2 regions of the Latilactobacillus sp. VITA-14 genome follow, and region 2 is predicted to be linked to the other one. Evidence: predicted binding sites of a transcription regulator. Region 2 holds the regulator's gene; the other holds the start of a gene.
What was found. The regulator HrcA, encoded in region 2, represses chaperone genes, less so after heat shock. The targets are predictions, from matches to a motif close to TTAGCACTCNNNNNNNNNGAGTGCTAA.
Positions count from the first base shown of each region.

Region 1: the regulator HrcA is predicted to act here: its motif matches at 1,545-1,571, upstream of groES (co-chaperone GroES).

Region 1 covers NZ_JBJKTM010000004.1:83,488-86,917, forward strand. Annotated here, with positions in the region: gene groL (chaperonin GroEL) at 1-1,196, opposite strand, end outside; gene groES (co-chaperone GroES) at 1,232-1,516, opposite strand; gene ACF1X7_RS03060 (CPBP family intramembrane glutamic endopeptidase) at 1,688-2,320, shown strand; gene ACF1X7_RS03065 (redox-sensing transcriptional repressor Rex) at 2,373-3,020, opposite strand; gene ACF1X7_RS03070 (ABC-F family ATP-binding cassette domain-containing protein) at 3,216-3,430, shown strand, end outside.
Region 2 covers NZ_JBJKTM010000001.1:39,717-43,146, forward strand. Annotated here, with positions in the region: gene dnaK (molecular chaperone DnaK) at 1-995, opposite strand, end outside; gene grpE (nucleotide exchange factor GrpE) at 1,032-1,643, opposite strand; gene hrcA (heat-inducible transcriptional repressor HrcA) at 1,659-2,717, opposite strand; gene hemW (radical SAM family heme chaperone HemW) at 3,011-3,430, opposite strand, start outside.

The sequences.
Region 1 (3,430 bases), on a different contig from region 2:
TTCAAAGCATCTTCAATCCGATATTTTTGTTCTTTCAATTCTGTTTCTGTGGCAGCACCGACTTTAATCACTGCAACGCCACCAGCTAATTTAGCCAAGCGTTCTTGTAATTTTTCACGGTCAAAGTCTGATGTTGTTTCAGCAATTTGTTTCTTGATGTTTTCAACCCGTTCAGCGATGGCATCTTTGCTACCAGCACCTTCAACGATTGTTGTATCATCTTTTGTAACAGTTACCTTACCAGCTGTCCCTAATTGATCGATAGTTGTTTCTTTCAATTCTAGACCGAGGTCACTTGTAATCACTGTGGCACCTGTTAATGTGGCGATATCTTCTAATTGTTCCTTACGACGATCACCAAAACCAGGGGCTTTTACAGCAACCACGTTGAATGTCCCACGAATCTTGTTCAAGACAAGTGTTGGTAATGCTTCGCCATCAACATCATCAGCGATGATTAACAAGGCTTTACCTTCTTGCACGATTGATTGTAAAAGTGGTAAAACATCTTGAATATTTGAAATCTTTTTATCTGTAATTAAGATATATGGGTTATCTAGGTCAGCTTCCATCTTATCGTTATCCGTTACCATGTATTGTGACAAGTAACCACGATCGAATTGCATCCCTTCAACAACGCTTAATTCAGTATCAATCCCTTTTGATTCTTCAACTGTGATGACCCCATCGTTGCCAACTTTTTCCATTGCATCAGCAATTAAACGACCAGTTTCTTCGTTAGCTGATGAAACAGCAGCCACTTGGGCAATGGCATCTTTACTTTCGACTTTGTGTGAAATTTCGTGTAACTTCTTAACAGCTTCTTTAGTTGCTAATTCAATCCCACGACGAATCCCAACTGGGTTAGCGCCGGCTGTGACGTTCTTCATCCCTTCACGAATAATTGCTTGAGCTAAAACAGTAGCAGTAGTTGTCCCATCACCAGCGATGTCATTCGTTTTTGAAGCCACTTCAGAAACTAACTTAGCACCCATATTTTCAAAATGATCTTCTAATTCGATTGCTTTAGCGATTGTCACACCATCATTAGTAATTTCTGGTGAACCGTAAGCTTTTTCCAAAACAACGTTCCGGCCTTTTGGTCCTAATGTTGTTTTCACTGTGTTGGCTAATTGGTCAACCCCTGCCAACATTTTTGAACGTGCGTCTTCTGAAAATTTAAGTTCTTTTGCCATAATTTATTCACCTCAAAAAATTTTTTTGTTTATTATTATTCAACAATAGCCATAATATCTTTAGCATGGAGCACTAAATATCGTTGACCTTCATATTCAACTTCTGAACCTGCATATTTATCGTAAATAACTTCATCGTTTTCTTTAATATCAAGTGGAATTCGTTTGCCGTCACTTGTTAATGTGCCGGTACCAACTGCGACTACTTTGCCGGTTTGTGGTTTTTGTTTAGCATTACTTGCCAAAACAATCCCACCTACTGTTTGTTCTTCTTCGTCTTTAACGGCGATAATCACGCGATCTTCTAATGGTTTTAACACTTAAAATCCCTCCATCAATTTTACTTTTTTAGCACTCTATCATATCAAGTGCTAATCACAATTTTTATCATAGCATTTTTTCAGAACATTGCAAGTATTATGCTAGCACTTTTGCAATTTGAGTGCTAATACGCTAAGCTATTGTCACAACAACCTTTGAGGAGCTTTCACATGACGCTATACAAACAAAATTTTTCAATTATCATTAGCTATTTGTTCATTTTATTGATTCCTAGTGCAGTCGTCCGTTTTGGTCATCTATCTGCCTCGTTTTTTCTAATCACAACCATTGTTGATTGCCTCGGTGCCGCCTGGTTACTCTATCTTAATCAACGCACACAAGCCAATGCCATTGAGCAGCGGCCTTTCCCACTCAAACCCATTATCATTTGGGGGGTGTGTGGCATTGTACTGGTCTTAGTAATTCAGATTCTCGCCGGCTTCATTGAACAAAACATTCTCCACATCACTGCCAAATCGCTCAACACCATTTCACTGATGACCATGATGCAACAACAACCGTTTCTTATTTTAGCAACGACCATCGCCGCACCGATTATGGAAGAAATCACGTTTCGCAAAGCAATCTTTGGTGGATTAGCCAGTCGCTTAAACCGCATTTTAGCCGCCATCATTTCAAGTTTACTGTTTGCTTTTTTACATCAGGACGGGCATTTGTTAATCTACACGGCCATCGGTCTTTTCCTATGTTGGCTGTACCGCAAGACAGGTTCGATTTTCACCACAATCATCAGCCATGCTGGGATGAACCTGATCGTCACTTTACTGTATCTCAATCGTTAAAAAAAGCGTTCAAACAGGCGGCTACTACGAGCAACTTGTTTAAACGCTATTTTTATTCTTGATTTTGTTCATCAGTATAATTATCGAGGAAGTAAATCAAAGTTTGTAGTTCTTTAGCCAAATCAACATTTTGAATCCGTACGTTTGATGGCACAGAAATTCGAATTGGCGTAAAGTTCATAATCCCTTTAATCCCAGCAGCCACTAATTCATCGGTGACTTCTTGAGCTTCATCAATTGGCACTGTTAAAATGACAATCTCGATCTGTTGGTTCTTCAATTGTTCGGCCATCTCGTCCATTGAATAGACAGGAACACCGGTTTGAATTGTTCCAATCATTTCGGGTTTAACATCAAATGCTGCGCTAATCCGAATATTATTGGTTTGCTTAAAGTTGTAGTTCAATAAGGCGTGGCCTAAATTCCCCACCCCAATCAATGCAACGTTTGTCAATCGATCTTGGTTCAAGGTCTTCTTGAAAAAATCTAGCAACGAAGCGACATCATAGCCATAACCACGTTTGCCCAGTGCACCGAAATATGAAAAATCACGACGAATTGTCGCACTATCTACTTTAACTGCTTCAGATAATCCAGTAGAGGAAATTTTAGTTTTCCCTGAATTGTTCAAAAAGTTTAAATAGCGGTAATATAAAGGCAATCGTTTTGCAGTTGCTCTTGGGATATTATTCTCAACCATTTGAAACCTCCTTTTTGATTTGCTTGTGAAAATAGTGTAGTACCATACTGAAATCATACTGAATTTTCTTGTGAAAAGCAATATATTTACAATTTTGACTGTCCATCGTTTAAATCTGTTATGATAGTTGACAGTAGTATTATAAAAATGAACGCAATTAACTTTAAAAAACACCGCACGAAAGGATTTTTAGCCGTGATATTATTACAAGTTCAACAAGTCGCACGCAGTTTTGGCGGCGATTACCTTTTCAAAAACGCACAACTCGAAGTACAAGACCGCGCCCGTGTTGCCCTCGTTGGTCCAAACGGGGCTGGTAAATCAACCTTATTAAAAATGATTGCCGGCATCACAACGCCTGATGAAGGCCAAATCATTCTTAGCAAAAATGCTCAAGTCGGTTACTTAGC
Region 2 (3,430 bases):
GGTTCCTTGCCTGTCCAGTTCTTAACAGCTTCTTGAACAGCAGGAATTCGTGTTGAACCACCGTTTAAGATGACCTTGTCAATGTCGCCTGATTCTAGACCAGCATCTTTCAAAGCATTCATAACAGGTGCTTTTGTCCGATCAACTAAGTCTGATGTTAACTTATCGAATTCAGCACGTGATAAAGTCATTTCCAAATGTAAAGGACCGTTTTCGCCGGCTGAGATAAATGGCAAGCTGATTTGGGTGCTTGTCACACCAGATAAATCTTTTTTAGCTTTTTCAGCAGCATCTTTTAGACGTTGCATAGCCATCTTGTCTTTTGACAAGTCAATACCGTTATCTGATTTGAAGTTTTCAACTAACCAGTTCATGATGGCTTCATCAAAGTCATCCCCACCTAAATGTGTATCACCGTTTGTTGATAATACTTGGAAGACACCGTCGCCTAATTCAAGAACAGAAACGTCGAAAGTCCCACCACCAAGGTCATAAACTAAGACTTTTTCGTCTGTTTCTGTCTTGTCCAAACCGTAAGCTAATGCTGAAGCTGTTGGTTCGTTGATAATCCGTTTAACATCTAAGCCGGCAATCTTACCAGCATCTTTAGTGGCTTGGCGTTGTGAATCATTGAAGTAAGCAGGTACTGTGATAACAGCTTCTGTGACTTCTTCACCAAGATAATCTTCAGCGAATTTCTTGATGTATTGTAAGATCATTGCTGAAACTTCTTGTGGTGTGTATGATTTGTCGCCAACAGTTACTTTATAACCTGCTTCGCCGATGTGACGTTTGATTGATGCGATTGTATCAGGGTTAGTGATTGCTTGGCGTTTTGCCACTTCACCAACTTGGATTTCGCCGTTTTTAAATGACACAACAGATGGTGTTGTCCGTGCGCCTTCTGGATTTGTGATAATTTTTGGTTGTCCGCCTTCTAATACGGCAACAGCTGAGTTGGTTGTCCCTAAGTCAATACCGATTACTTTACTCATAAAAAATACCCTCTTTTTTTAGATTTTTAGTTTAATTTATTGTGCAACAACGACCATTGCTGGTCTTAAGACGCGGTCCTTCAAGTAGTAGCCTTTTTGGAAGACTTGTACAACAGTATCCGCTTTTTGATCACCATCAACAGCGACCGTTTGCACGGCCTGATGAATGGTCGGATCAAAGGCTTGTCCTTGCGCCTCAATTTCCTTAACGCCATGATCTTCTAAAGCATGTTTCATATGATCGTATGTCATTTGAACACCCTTTTTAAGACTCTCAGCACTATCATCAGTTGCTTCAGTTGCCAACGCACGTTCTAGATTATCCAAAACGGGTAAGACATCTTTTGCAAGTGATTGCCCATCATATTTTAACAAGCTAGCTTGTTCTTTTTGATGACGGGTTTGAATGTTTTTAATTTCAGCTTGTGACCGTAAGAAACTATCTTCTAAATCATCGTATTTCTTTTGGAGTTCAGCAAGTTGAGCCGCTAAATCTGGCTTAGCTGCATCTTCGTCAGGTGCAGCATCTTCGATCACTTCATCTGCTTCTAATTCAGGTTCAAATGGCGTTTCTTCTTTAGGTGTTTCTGTTTCTGGCATTTCTGCTACTGGCTTTTCTTGTTTCTCAGCCTTTTCTTGCTTGGTCAAACAAACACGCTCCTTTTAAGATTGATCATCATCGAAATTCGCATAATAATCAATTAATTTCTTCGCTAACTCTTCACGGAATAAATCGAGTAACCCAATCATCCGCGAATAGGGCATGCTAGTGGGGCCCAGTAGTGCAATGACTCCCTGTCCGTGTTCACCAACGTCATAATTAACAGTCATTAGACTATAATGTTTCAACAGATCGTTGGCCATCTCGGTGCCCAGGCGAACCTGAACTTGGCTATTGGCGCCTCCAGGGGACAAATCTAGCAACTTGGCTAAATCATCTGAACGATTAATCATGTTATACAACGACTTCAGCTGGGTGACATCGGAGAACTCTGAAAAATTCAACAAGTTCATCTGACCGCCAACAAATAAGCGCTCTTGACTCGCCTTTTTCAAAACATCGTCGAAGATGTCTAAAAAGCCGGTCGGAGAAGCCATGTACTGGGCTAATAGCGCCGGTACATCCGTCTTTAACTTCTGACTAACCACGGTTAACGGTAAGCCAATTAGGTGATCATTAATGATTCGAATGGCTTTTTCGAGTTCATCACCCGAAATCGCTTGTGGAATGGTAAATACCTGATTATCAACTGTCCCTGCACTCGTCACGATAATCGCCATCACTTGGTGATTACTCAACGGTACTAGACGAAAACCAGTTAACCGAATCTCAGCCACTTCCGGTCCTAACGCGATTGCTGTATAGCTCGTTAGGTTCGATAAGATATTAGCCGATTGTGAGACGATTTCATCAATCTTATGATAGTGCTGTCCAAATGATTGTTGGACCGTTGCCACATCAACCGGATTGAGGGTTGCTGGTTGCATGAGATGGTCTAGATAGTAGCGATAGCCTTGCATCGACGGTACCCGTCCAGATGACGAATGCGTCTTCTCAATTAAACCGACACTTTCCAAATCAGCCATATCATTACGAATTGTTGCAGAACTAACGTGTACCGGCAATTCTGCCATTAACTTCTTAGAACCCACTGGCTGACCACTCTCTGTAAAAAGACGAATAATTTCTTTCAAAATCATTAATTGCCTTTCGGTCAGCATGTCATCACCTCTTTTTAGCACTTGAATATCATGAGTGCTAATTACAATTATTAATATAGCAAGAACGTCAAATAAAGTCAAGAAACGCACCGGCTTTTTTACGGATTTACTGAAAATCGGTCCTTAGACGGAGGGCCTTACTGGACCAAAGGACAAAATAAAAAACGAGCCGCTTCTTAGATGGAAGAGACTCGCTTTATGAAGTGGAATATTTATAACGTGCTTTTCAAACCATATTCCTGTGCCTAGCGACACAAGGCGAATGCTCAGAATATCCCTCGGTTTGAACGCACTCAATAACTATCTAGCAGAAACTCTTGGAAGACTTCATTGCCTAAGAACTTACCTGATTCAGTTAGTCTTAACCAATCGCCTTCTTGTTTGAGGTAGCCCTTTGCAATTTGGGTGGCAACTGTTTCGCCGTAAACATTTTGTAATGGATAATTGAATTTATCTTGAAAATGACTGATGGATACGCCTTGCATCGTCCGTAACCCGAGGAAGAGTTCTTCCTCCATTTGTTCGGTCAGTGGCAGAACATGGCGTTCAATGACTGGCACCTTATTTTCTTTTAAGGGTTCTAGGTATTGTTGAATTGGGCCGAAGTTATGGTAACGATCCTTACCTAAATAGCCGTAAGCACCGGCACCAAAGCCAAAATACTTTTCATTGCGCCAGTAAGTTAGATTATGCGCAGATTGAAAGCCTGGCTT